One region of the Rhizobium sp. 25PS6 genome, then DNA from elsewhere that is predicted to be linked to it. Evidence: predicted binding sites of a transcription regulator. Region 1 holds the regulator's gene; each other region holds the start of a gene.
The links. Region 1 encodes LexA, which represses DNA repair genes until DNA is damaged. Its sites were predicted from a motif close to TGTTCNNNNTGTGTTCNG; they were not measured.
Positions count from the first base shown of each region.

Region 1 (4,164 bases):
TGTCAGGCTGTTGAACGTCAAGCCTTGGCGACCGCATCGAAGGCGAGCAGCTTTTCAAGCAGCCGCGGCATGTCCTTGAGATAGACCATGTTCGGGCCGTCGGAAGGTGCGTTATCGGGGTCCTGATGGGTTTCGACGAAGACACCGGCAATACCGGCAGCCACTGCGGCGCGCGCCAGCGTTTCCACGAATTCCCGCTGACCGCCGGAGGATTCGCCCTGCCCGCCCGGCTGCGCCACGGAATGGGTCGCATCGAAGATAACGGGTGCACCCATCGCCGCCATGATCGGTAGCGAACGCATGTCGGAGACCAGCGTATTGTAACCGAATGAGGCGCCGCGCTCGCACAGCAGCACGTTCGGATTGCCGCTGGCATTGAGCTTCTTCAGAACGTTCTTCATATCCCAGGGGGCGAGGAACTGGCCTTTCTTGACATTGACGACGCGGCCGGTCTTGGCGGCGGCGATGAGAAGGTCGGTCTGGCGGCAGAGGAAGGCCGGGATCTGAAGGACATCGACCACCCTTGCCACCTCCGCGCATTGCTCGGCAGTATGAACGTCGGTCAGGACGGGAAAGCCGAATTCCTTCTTGAGGTCGGCAAAGACTTCCATGCCCTTTTCGATCCCGATACCGCGTTCGGCCGAGAGCGAGGTGCGGTTCGCCTTGTCGAAGGAGCTCTTGTAGACGAGGCCGATGCCTAGCTTTCCGCAAAGCTCTTTCAGCGTGCCGGCAACCATGAAGGCGTGGTCGCGGCTCTCCATCTGGCAGGGACCGGCAATCAGCGATAGACGGCCGGTATTGGAAAAGGTGACCTGGCCTTGGCCTTCGCCGATCCTGACTTCGGAATTCGTATCAGTGCTCATCGTGTTTCCTCGAAGGCGAAGAGCGTGCCCTGCCCGGGCGCGGGCTTCACCAGAATGCGATTGTTCTTGCGCGTGTATGTCACCCCGTTAGCAGCCAAATGCGCTTCTGTCACGGCAAGATCGGCGACAGCAAAGAGGATTGCCCGGCCGCGCAGGCCGCGATCTGCGGATGAGACGGCGACGTCGAAATATGCCTCCAGCCCTTCCGGCGTCATCAGGCTGATTTTCGCATTCGATGCCGCAATATCGACGCCGAAACCGGTTTTCTCGACTGCCGATTGCGCCACGGCAAGGCTGACGAAAGCAGCGAAGGCGGCCGGCTCTGGCGTGCAAAGCGCGATCTCAACTATGCCGGTGACGCCATTGGCATGCGTCTCCAGCGCCGCGCGGTCGGCCGGTAGCGGATTGACGCGCTCGACGGTGAAAAACAGGAGATCAGGCGCGCGCAGGTCGCCGGCGAAAGCCAGCTTAAAGCCGGCAATCGTCTCGGAACCGTCCGGCATCGTCATCGGCCGGGTGAACTGCAGCATCTCGCCAGCGCTCGATCCGCTGCCGACGAAATCCTGATGATCGATGCCGGCATCCTTGCTGCCGAAAGCCAGCCCCGAGAGCCCCTCCTCGCCACAGCGGAAACGGAAGGCCTGGTTGCGGGCAGTGAAGACATTACCTTGGCGCGCAGATGCGTTGCTCTCCTCGACGTTCGCAATCCCGAGCGGCTCCAGATAGGTCTTGTCGGCAAAAAAGACGCAGGCATTCTCCGTTCCGAAGGGATGGCACGCATCGGCGGCAACGGTGAAGCCGAGCTTGCCGAGCCTCTCGCGCGCCAGATCGATGTTGACGACCGGCAGCACGACATGATCCAGCGGGTGCGGTTTGGCGGAATGCGCGTTCATGATATCCCTCCTGGAAACGGCAAGAGATGTGCGATGGCGCGTCCCTCAATGCAAGACTTCTGTGCCAATCCGGCGAATGAAAATAAAAATCTCAACGAGTTGGCGCCAAGTTTTACGGAAATTTAGCTACTTGCGGAACACATATGGAACATATAGTGTCTGTTCTGGATTTGTTTCAATCACGAGGTCACAACGTCGATGCTCACGCGCAAACAACAGGAGCTTCTCCTTTTCATTCATGAGCGCATGAAGGAATCCGGCGTTCCGCCATCTTTCGACGAAATGAAGGATGCCCTGGACCTCGCCTCCAAGTCCGGGATTCATCGCTTGATTACTGCGCTTGAGGAGCGAGGCTTCATTCGCCGCCTACCGAACCGCGCCCGCGCGATCGAGGTCATCAAGCTTCCGGAGGCCTACAGCCCCAGCATTCAGCCCCGGCGCGGCTTTTCGCCGAGCGTCATCGAGGGTAGCCTTGGCAAACTGCAGCCGGTCGCCACTCCTGCTCCCGCAAAACCCGTCGCCGACAACGGCAACTCGGTCTCGGTGCCGGTCATGGGCCGAATCGCTGCCGGTGTGCCGATCTCGGCGATCCAGAACAACACCCATGACATCGTCGTTCCGGCCGACATGCTCGGTTCCGGTGAACATTATGCGCTGGAGGTCAAGGGCGATTCGATGATCGACGCCGGCATCTTCGATGGCGACACCGTGATCATCCGCAACGGCAGCACCGCAAGTCCCGGCGACATCGTCGTTGCTCTGGTCGACGACGAAGAAGCGACACTCAAGCGCTTCCGCCGCAAGGGCGCCTCGATCGCGCTGGAAGCTGCCAACCCGGCTTACGAGACCCGGATTTTCGGGCCGGACCGCGTCAAGGTTCAGGGCAAGCTCGTCGGTCTCATTCGCCGCTATCACTGACATTGGCCAGGCCGGATTCGGTAAAACTGTTGCTGCGCCAGTCATAGGCGCGATGGCGCATCCATGGCCGCGACAATGAATCGAAGGCGGTTGCCACCTCCGGGCCGGCGTCCGTGAAGCGCAACTCGACGGATCCGGTCCTGCGCAGCGTCTCGCCGGTGAAGAGCGTTGCACCTGAGCGGCAGTTGTTGAAGCGAAGGCGCACGGACGTCACGACGATATCGGCCGCGTCGCATGCCGGGCCGAGATAGGCGGCATTGTCGATGACGGTTACCACCTGACCATTGCCAAGCCTTGATGTGCACCAGGCCTTCTTGACGCAGGAAAAGCGGTTTGCGTCACCGGCCGCTGCGGCCGTCCGCATCGCGGTCCTTGCTTCGTTCTGCTGATCGCGGGAAAGCCTGACGCGGCGGTCTTCTCCCTCAGGCGGGATAGCAGGACCATCCAGCATCTTCGGCGGATTATGCCCCGGCAGGACCAGCGCTCTCTGCCACTGGTCGAAGATGAAGTCCGGCGGTCTTTCACGGTTGGAAGCCATTGCCGCCGCCGCGACGACCGCGACGAGACTGCCATCCTCCGAAATCACCAGATCCGGCGGACGGGGACCCGGCAGAAGCAGCAGGATGAGCGTTGCGACCGCGATAATCGATGTGCCGACATGGCGCAACCGGGTGCGGAGCAGCGTCAGCAGCAGAAAGCCTGCCACGGCGACGGCGAAATACCAGGCGGGCAAGCGGCCCACGTCGATATTGCCACCCCAGCCGGACACCGTCTTTGCAACCGCGATCACCAAATCGAGGCCGAATCCGACGATCTTCCAAGCCCAAACATCCAGACCGAAAGGCATGAGCAGCATCGCCAGCAGACCTGCCGGCATGATGATGAAGGAGATGATCGGCATTGTCGCGAGGTTTGCCGGCAGGCCGTAGGCGGTCAGGCGATGAAAATGCTCGATCGAAAACAGCGCGGTTGAAAAACCGCCGATCAGCGAGGTCAGGAAGACGCCGCCGAAGAAACCGGCAACCGTAACGAACGGCCTGATGATCGGCAGCTTCAGGAAGGCGTTTTCTCGGACGCGCCGGTCCTTCCACAGCTGATAGCCCGAGACCAGCGCCAATGTCGCGGCAAAGGACATCTGGAAGCTCGGTCCCAAGACCTCGGACGGCGAAATGGCAATGATGACGAGAGCGGAGAGCGCGACATTGCGCAGGCTGATCGACGGCCGGTCGAAGAAGACCGCAATCAACATGATGGCCATCATGATGAAGGCGCGTTCGGCAGAGACCGCAAAGCCGGAGATCAGGAAATAGGCGGTGACGGCGATGAGCGCGCCGGCGGCAGCGATCTTCTTCGTCGGGTAGGCCTCAGCGATGCCGGGGAAGAGGCTGAGCAGCATCCGGAAGCCGACGAAGAAGATGCCGGCCGACAGCGCCATGTTGAGACCGGAGATGGCGATGATATGAGCCAGACCGGACTGGCGCAGCGCCTCC
Region 1 covers NZ_JAWDIV010000003.1:199,570-203,733, reverse strand. Annotated here, with positions in the region: gene kdsA (3-deoxy-8-phosphooctulonate synthase) at 18-863, opposite strand; gene RWK44_RS05670 (VOC family protein) at 860-1,756, opposite strand; gene lexA (transcriptional repressor LexA) at 1,955-2,674, shown strand; gene RWK44_RS05660 (ComEC/Rec2 family competence protein) at 2,655-4,164, opposite strand, start outside.

Region 2 (4,164 bases), on a different contig from region 1:
AAGCAGACATGCGTGGTTGGGACGTCGCTGGCAACAAGAACGTGCCGTATTGGCAGGTCGACGCGCTCCATCCCTTCCGAGAGGCGTGCGAAGCGGTCCGCGCTCAACATTTTCAGCAGGGTGTTTTCGACAGTCGATTGGTCAAGGTGAGTCATAGCGGCTCCGCATGGGAGCTTGGATGTCAAAACCAAACGCCTGTGAGTTGGTGAAAAACTACGGGACGGCCGTTGGTTTGACCATAGGTCCCAAGGAACTGTGCGTTTATGACAAAACCGCACATAAGCCGCTGAAATTGTTGACAACCAGCGACGAGAAATCGGTAGCGATCTTTCGATACCTGGCAAAGACCTTAGCACATTTTGCCTCGGCATGCGCGCTCATTGCGAAAGGACGAGCGATTCCTAATATTAATATCTGCCTTTTGTGGATCGTTGACATAAATCGCAATCAATCTCGCCAGCCAAGTCGGCGGCAATGCGCTTCGGCGGTCAGGACGGCCGCCTTTCGGTCAGCATAGGGACCCGGCAGATAGACCGTGACGCCGCGGAAACTGACGATCACCGCCTTTGCCACATATTGAAGACGATAGCCATATCAGGCTCGTAAGCCACTTTGTTTTCCTGACCACGTTACACCATCGAGATGTGCTCTGAGATGGGGCAGGGAAGGTCAACTCGACGGAGCTGAGGCGCGCGCTGGACAGGTGGGATGCTCGACTGCCGCTTCGTTGGCCGCAAGTGGAAACCGCAAAAATGCCTACATTCGTCATCCCTGTCACGTCCGGTTGACACGGCACGGACCTCGGAACTGAGAAGCATCCAGCCCGCATTTTGTTCCAATTCAGCCCGTTGAGATGAGGTGATGGAAACATAAAGCGCGTCAGCCGACCTGCTCGACATTGAGGGTGCCGGCGGGAAGCGGCCTGATCAGAGACTTCGCCGAGACAGATGGATCGAGCCAGTCGGCCCAGGCGTCCCGCTCAAGTATGACGATCTGCCGGTCGTGGTAAGGCGCGATATCCGGGCCAGGCTCCATCGTCAGCATGGCGAAGGCTTGCCCGACGTCATCCGTCTCGCGCCAGATGCCGGCGATGCAGAAAATTGGTTCGTCCTTCTTGGTGAACAGCCACTTGTCCTTGCGCTTTTTGCCTTTCTCGGTTGGTTCGGTGAACTCGTAGAAACCATCGGCGACGATCAGGCATCGGTTAGAATCGAACTCGCGTCCATCGGAGCGGAAATTATAGACCGGCCGCTTGTTCCGGCCAGGCCAGCTCCACCGGCGGCGGACGAGGTCCGCCTCGTCGCGCGTTCCCTCGAGTGTGCGGATGATCGGCGCTATATCTGTAATCTTGATGTCTTCGCGTGCCTCAATGTTCGGTGCACCTTCACCAAAGCGGATCTTGATCTTGAGATGGGCGAAGTCCTCCACAATCGACGCCACGTCCACCATCAGCCGATAATCATTGCACATGCTTTCCTCGCAGTTCTTGTTGTGAAGCGTGGTTCTTGCTATGTTCTACATATGATGAACGCGAAGGTTTTCCAGTCCGACGCACCGCTCGACGAGCGCCGCGTCATCATAAGACGGCGTGACGGCGATGTGGAGATGGTGGAGGTGCCCTGGGGGTTGCGTCCGCTCGATGGCGGCCTACGCGCGGCCAATGTCGTCCGCTCTAAAGGAAGGACGTTTCTAACGCACCGCTGCCTGGTGCCGGCATCCGAGTTTCGCCATCGCAGTGGAGCGAGGAACTTCTGTTTCTCGCTCAAGAACGGTGACTGGTTCTATTTCGCCGGTATCTGGCGGCAGGCGTCCCATGGCTGGCCGGAAGCCTACGCCATCCTGACCATCGAGGCGAATGCCGACATTGCGCCCTATCATGACCGGCAGATGGCGGTGCTGACGCGTGATCAGCAGATGGACTGGCTCGATGGGCTTCTACCGGAAGAGGAAATCCTGCGGCCACTCCCGGCAGGTACATTCCGCGTCAAGCCTCTTTCGAACGTTCCGTTCCAGTCATCGCTGGCAGTCTAAAGCGCGAGCCGCAACTGCGGCGCTTTATCACCTGCGTTGCGCCAGTGAGGACAGCAACACGTCGGGCGGGGGGCCATGACCGTCGAGCCGCTTGATCCGCGAAGTTGTGTCGGCGGGGTGCCTTCAGGCGTGGGGATCGAGAAGAAATTGCAGACACGACACGACGATGCCGACTTGTCCCCGCAATTCACACAAAGGGATTAGCGCTCGCAAACGCTCGGAAAAAAAGTCGGCCGCCGCTATTGGGCTGATTCTCATGGGTATTCTGCTGATTTCTAATGTTCAGGATAATATTCCCATTCCTCCGGTTGCTTGACTCTTTTATAGGGTGGGAACAGAAAGAGAACATCCGCATTTTGTTCGACATGATGTCGGCCGCCAACACGACCGTGAAGAGAGCCGTGAATAATGACTGCTGCCCGTGAAAGGGTGATTTCCGATCTGCGCGAGCGCATCGCCTCGCTGGAAGGCGTGTCAGCCAGAAAGGCTGGCTGTCTTTCATTCGGCGTGCCGGAAATCGATGCAGTCCTGCCGGGAGGTGGCCTTGCCCATGGCGCCCTACACGAATTTGCAGGCGGCGGATCGGGCACGGTGGATGGCGCGGCGGCAGCCCTGTTTGCGGCGGGCATCGCAGCACGCACGAAGGGCCCGATCGTCTGGTGCCTGACACGTCCGGACCTGTTCTTTCCGGCGCTCGCTGAGGTCGGTCTCCATCCCGACCGGGTGATCTTTGTCGAATCCGACAAGGAGGAAGACGTGCTCGCCAATATGGAGGAGGGGCTGTCCTTCGGCGGGCTCGGCGCCGTCGTCGGTGAACTCGTTCGCCTGCCGATGGTCGGCTCGCGCCGGCTGCAGCTGGCGGCTGAGCGAACGGGCACGATGGCGCTCGCTGTGCGACGCTGGCGACGGCAGACGGAGGCGAATGATTTCGGCCAGCCGACGGCGTCGACCACGCGGTGGCGGGTCAGCGTCATGCCGTCGGAGGAATTGCCGGTGCCGGGTGTGGGGAGGGCTCAATGGTTGCTGGAATTGATGCGCGTGAAAGCGGGTGAATGTGCTGAGTTTCTCGTGAGGGCGTGCGATGACAAGGGTCGTCTCGATCTATCTTCCGGATCTGCCGACGGATCGCATTCGTCGCGCCGATCCGTCTATTCCGCCTGAACAGGCAATCGCCGTGGTTGCCAGGAGCGGCTCGAAACGCTGGGTGTCGGCCGCCGACGCGGCCGCCAGGAAAGCCGGCGTGCATGTCGGCATGCCGGCGGCCAAAGCGCAGGCGCTGTTCCGCGGTCTGATGCTGGTCGATGCGGATCCTGCAAAGGATGCCGCAGCACTCGAACGCATTACCCTTTGGGCGCTGACGCTCTATTCGCCGATCGTCGCGGTCGATGGGATCGACGGCATCGTCATGGACACCGAGGGTGCCGATCACCTGCAAGGCGGCGAACTTTCCATGGTGACGAAGATCGCCAATCAGTTCCTGGCAAAGAAGCTTACTTCACGTGTCGCCATCGCCGACACCTGGGGTGCGGCCCACGCCTGCGCCCGCGCCATCAGCCGCGAAACGGTCATCGTGCCTTCAGGTGAGACCGTCCGCGCGGTCGAAAAGCTGCCGATATCGTTGCTGCGCCTTCCCGGGAAAGTCGTCAGCGACCTGCGCACGCTCGGCTTCCAGACGATCGGCGAATTGGCCAACACGCCACGCGCGCCGCTGACGCTTCGTTTCGGTCCGGAGATTGGCCGGCGGTTGGATCAGATGTTCGGCCGCATCTGCGAACCGATCGATCCGATCCGCACCGCCGAGCTCGTCGAGGTGAGCCGCGCCTTCGCCGAGCCGATCGGTGCTGCCGAAACCATCAACAAATATGTCGGCCGGCTGGTCGTGCAACTGATCGAGGAACTGCAGAGGCGCGGCCTTGGTGTTCGCCGCGCCGACCTGGTCGTCGAAAAGGTTGACGGTACGCGGCAGGCAATCCGCGCCGGCACGGTGAAGCCGGTGCGCGACGTCGCCTGGCTGACAAAGCTGTTTCGCGACCGGACGGAAAAGATCGAGCCCGGTTTCGGGATCGAGAAGCTGACCCTGGTTGCGGTGATGGCTGAGCCGCTGGAGGAGCGCCAGAAGTCCTCCTCGCTGGT
Region 2 covers NZ_JAWDIV010000025.1:27,522-31,685, reverse strand. Annotated here, with positions in the region: gene RWK44_RS29285 (Crp/Fnr family transcriptional regulator) at 1-155, opposite strand, end outside; gene RWK44_RS29280 (SOS response-associated peptidase) at 880-1,470, opposite strand; gene RWK44_RS29275 (SOS response-associated peptidase family protein) at 1,522-2,031, shown strand; gene RWK44_RS29270 (ImuA family protein) at 2,440-3,192, shown strand; gene RWK44_RS29265 (Y-family DNA polymerase) at 3,113-4,164, shown strand, end outside.
Region 2: RWK44_RS29270 (ImuA family protein) is a predicted target of LexA. The motif match lies at 2,362-2,379, and genes of this name have one in related genera.

Region 3 (4,164 bases), on a different contig from region 1:
CGGCATCGGCAGGCTTCATCATGTTGGCCGATTTGCCGCGAAAGGCGCTGGCAAGTTTTTTCATGCTGACTTCACGATCCGATGGCACGACGACGCAGAGCGGCTTGCCGTCCACCTCCGCCATCAGCGTCTTCAGCACCCGATGCGGCGCCTCGCCGAGTGCTTCGGCCGCCTGCAACCCGACGCGCTCGGCATTGGGGTCGTAGTCATAGACATGGACAGTGAAGGCGACGCCTGCCTGCGAAAGAAGCTGTGTCGCGCGCGTGGCCTTGGACATCTCTTTCCCTCGTGAGTTCAGCGGCCCGCCGTCAGCCGCCGAATGCACCGGCGTAAATCTCCGGCTTGAAGCCGACCAGCAGCTTGCCCTTCGCCTCCAGCACGGGCCGCTTGATCATCGACGGCTGATCGAGCATCAGCTGGATTGCCTTCTCCCGGGTCAGGTTCTCGCGCTGGGCATCGGGCAATTTGCGGAAGGTGGTGCCGGCGCGGTTGAGCACGGTATCGAGGCCGGCTTGGTCGATCCAGGTTTCGAGATGGGCGCGGTCGATACCGAGCGCCTTGTAGTCGTGAAACTCATAGGCGACGCGATGTTCTTCCAGCCAGCTGCGGGCCTTCTTCATCGTGTCGCAATTCTTGATGCCATAGATGGTGACGGCCATGCCCGATCGATCTCCCTGTGATGACAGCGAGATAACATGCACGAAGGCCGGCGCAAACGCCGTACGACTTTTTATCCCCCAGCGCGTCGACAATCGCAGCAGGACAAAATCGGTCCCGTTCAATTCTCCAGCGTGCCGGCCTTGCGGGAGGCCTTGCTGGGTTCGTCGCAGGCGATCTTCATCAGGTCGCCGCGCCGCCGCACCAGCCGGTCGGAGGTTCGGGTGAGGATCAGCCCGTCCTGCGGCGCGGTGAGGTCGATGCTGCCGCCCGGCTGCCCTGGCCGGGTGACGATCGTCGCGAGAAGATCGCCTTCCGCAACCCTCTCGCCGATATCGCGATGGAAGAGCACGGCTCCGCCTTCTGGTGTGCGGATGATCTCGACATTGTCGAGTGGCACGGCCGGACCGGAAAATACCGTTGCCGCCGGCTTCCCATCGCCAACGATCCCCCGTGCCGCAAGGAAGTGCCAGAGCCCGTCCGCATCCTTTTTCGCCAGCACCGGATCGACGTCGCGTTTGCCGCGCAGCTCGACTGTGACGGAGAGTTTGCCGGGCAGCCGGGCCCGACGCTCGCCGGGAACTTCATATTTCCATGCAAAGCCGACGGCCTCCTCGAAGGCCGAGCTTTCGCCATCCGAAAGCAGCACGGCCTCCATCTCGAGTGCAGCGGCAAGATCGGCGGCTTCCGGCCAGAAGGCCTCGTCGATATAGGCATATTGCAGGGATTCATCGTCGCAATGCAGGTCGAGCACCAGATCGGCGCCAAGCGCCATATGCAGCAGCTGCCGCTTCAATCTGTCGGTAGCCGGGTAATCGTCGAGATCTTCGATCAGCGTGGCGCGATCGACAATCGAGATCAGCGGGAAATCCCGGTTGAAATTGGTGCGTGAGCCCAGGTCGAAACGGCCCTGCAGCTCGCCGAAATGCGATTGCGCCGCACCGATCGGATTGGCCTGCGGCAAGATGGTGATATCGCCGGCGATCCCGCCTTGGCTTTCCGACCGCCGCAGCCGCTCGCAGAGGAAATGCAGCAGCACCGTTCCCGGCAGCTCGCCGGCATGCAGTGCCGCCTGGATATAGGTCTTCGGCGCCTTCGGATCGTGGCCTTTAAAGCGCAGTACCGGCAACCGCCACTCCGTTCCCGGCGTATCTCCAGGGATGATGATCTCTGAAACGTCCATTTTGTCTTCGCTCCCCGGCTGCAATCCGAACAGGTTTCCCGAGCTTTATGCGCGTAAATCAGCCAAGCGCAAGCCGGAGTAGGGAGGACATCGTTGCCTCAGCCGAGCAACGGCCAGCGATCGATGATTCGATGTTCGGTTTTTCCGAGAAGACTGTGGACGAGCAGGAATTCGGATGCCGTCCATGAAACGGGTGCGTCGAGGCTCGTCGGCGGCACGGTCTTGCGGTCGTAGAGTAGCGTCATATGCGGCGTGAAATCGCGGCGGATATTGTGGCGCAGTCCGGCATTGTGCATGCCGACGCCGAGCTGGACATGCAGCCGGGTGAGCGCCTTCCGCCCGCCTTCGCCGCAAAGCACGAGCGGTCGCGCCTTGCTTTCCCGCCTGAAGCTCATAATCCTGTCGAAAGTGATCGCAATCGGCGCGCCCTCCACCGTGGCGCCGGCTTGCCGCGCCGCAAACACCGCGCCCTCCGGCAATTCCTGATAATCGTCGATGCCGATGATCGTCACATGCAGCGTCTTCAGCCGCGGCTTTGCCGAAAGGGAGAAAGCCTTGCCATAATCACAGGAGATCGAAGCCGCCTGCCGCTCAACCGCCCCAGGTGGACAGAGAGCGAAGAAAAGCCGGTGTCCGCCGCTATGGTGTTCGCGCGGTCGCCCGCGCCGACTTCGCCCATCCTCGAAGTCGAAGGAAATCTGGTTCGTCGGTTCTCAGGGTCGTCATGACCCGCCTCGCCGTTTCCAAAAACGCGGCGAAGGATACTCCGGTGGGATTGAATAACAAGAACAGAAAGGGAACATAATCTTCCGATACAATCCGCTCTGAACGGATGACTTGGATGTTCGATCGACATTGCGAGGGACGCATCGCAATATTTCCCGGACGCCTTACGCGCGCAAGAAACGGGTTGAAACAGCGGCCGTCTCATACGATTTTGAGGGTCATCGAAAACACGGAGGCTGTGTCATGGCTGAGACAACGCACCACTATCTCATCTTCGAAACCGCGGGCGGTTTCTGCGGCATCGCCTGGAGCGACGCCGGCATCACCCGTTTCCAGCTGCCGACCAAGTCAGCAGAGGCCACCGAACGGCTCCTGCTGCTCCGCCTGCCGGATGCCGAACCCGGCGCGCCGACGCCTGCCGTGCTGGAGACGGTCGCGGCAGTGAAACGTTACTTCCAGGGTGAGGAGACGGATTTTTCCGGCGTCGAACTCGACCTTGCCGGCCAGGATACCTTCTTCCGGGATATTTATGCGGCGGCAAGGCGTGTCGGCTGGGGCCACACGACCACTTACGGTGCGCTGGCCAAGGAGCTCGGCGTCGGGCCGGAAGCCGCCCGCGACGTCGGCCAGGCGATGGCGAAGAACCCGGTGGCTCTGATCATTCCCTGCCATCGGGTGCTTGCGGCCGGCGGCAAGATCGGCGGCTTCTCCGCTCCCGGCGGTTCGTCATCGAAGACCCGCATGCTGGAGCTCGAGGGCGTCAACCTCGCCCCGCCGCCGCCTGCCCAGCAGTCGCTGGGATTTTAGGCGGCGGAGGTGCTTTTTGACTGAGTCTCAGCCGCTCAATAAGGGCTGGCTGTCGGCCGGATGATGATCTCGCTGACATCGACGTCATCAGGCTGGCTGACGGCGTAGAGGATCGAATTGGCGATCGCCTCGGGGCTGATCGTGATCGCCCTGAAAGCCTTCATGGCATCGCGCGCGGTCGGATCGGTGATCGTGTCGGCCAGTTCCGATGTCGTCGTGCCTGGAGAGATGACGGTCACGCGGATACGATCGGTCTCCTGCCGCAATCCGTCCGAGATCGCCCGCACTGCGAATTTCGTCGCGCAATAGACGGCGGCCGTCGGCGACACGCTGTGGCCGCCGATCGAAGACAGGTTGATGATCTGCCCCGATCCCTGCGCCTTCATGATCGGAAGCGCCGCCGCGATGCCGTAGAGAACGCCCTTGATGTTGACGTCGACCATCCGGTCCCACTCGTCGACCTTGAGAGCCTCGAGCGGCGACAGCGGCATGACGCCGGCATTGTTGACGATGACATCCAGCCGGCCGAATTCGGAGCGGGCAAAGCCTGCAAAGGCCTCCACCTGGGAACGATCGGTGACGTCAAGCTGTCGCGGGCGCACCGTCCCGCCCGTTGCGGCGATTTCGCCGGCGAGTTCCTCCAGACGCTCGGTGCGGCGGGCGCCGATCACGATATGGGCGCCTGCGGCAGCCAGCACCTTTGCCGCAGCCTCCCCGATGCCGCTGCTGGCGCCGGTGATGGCAATGACTTTTCCTTTGATATCAGACATTTCAAGCTCCATTATACGCCG
Region 3 covers NZ_JAWDIV010000010.1:24,392-28,555, forward strand. Annotated here, with positions in the region: gene ybaK (Cys-tRNA(Pro) deacylase) at 1-277, opposite strand, end outside; gene RWK44_RS15630 (ArsC family reductase) at 309-659, opposite strand; gene RWK44_RS15635 (succinylglutamate desuccinylase/aspartoacylase domain-containing protein) at 779-1,840, opposite strand; gene RWK44_RS15640 (2'-5' RNA ligase family protein) at 1,939-2,538, opposite strand; gene RWK44_RS15645 (methylated-DNA--[protein]-cysteine S-methyltransferase) at 2,810-3,373, shown strand; gene RWK44_RS15650 (SDR family oxidoreductase) at 3,409-4,143, opposite strand.
Region 3: RWK44_RS15640 (2'-5' RNA ligase family protein) is a predicted target of LexA. The motif match lies at 2,625-2,642, and genes of this name have one in related genera.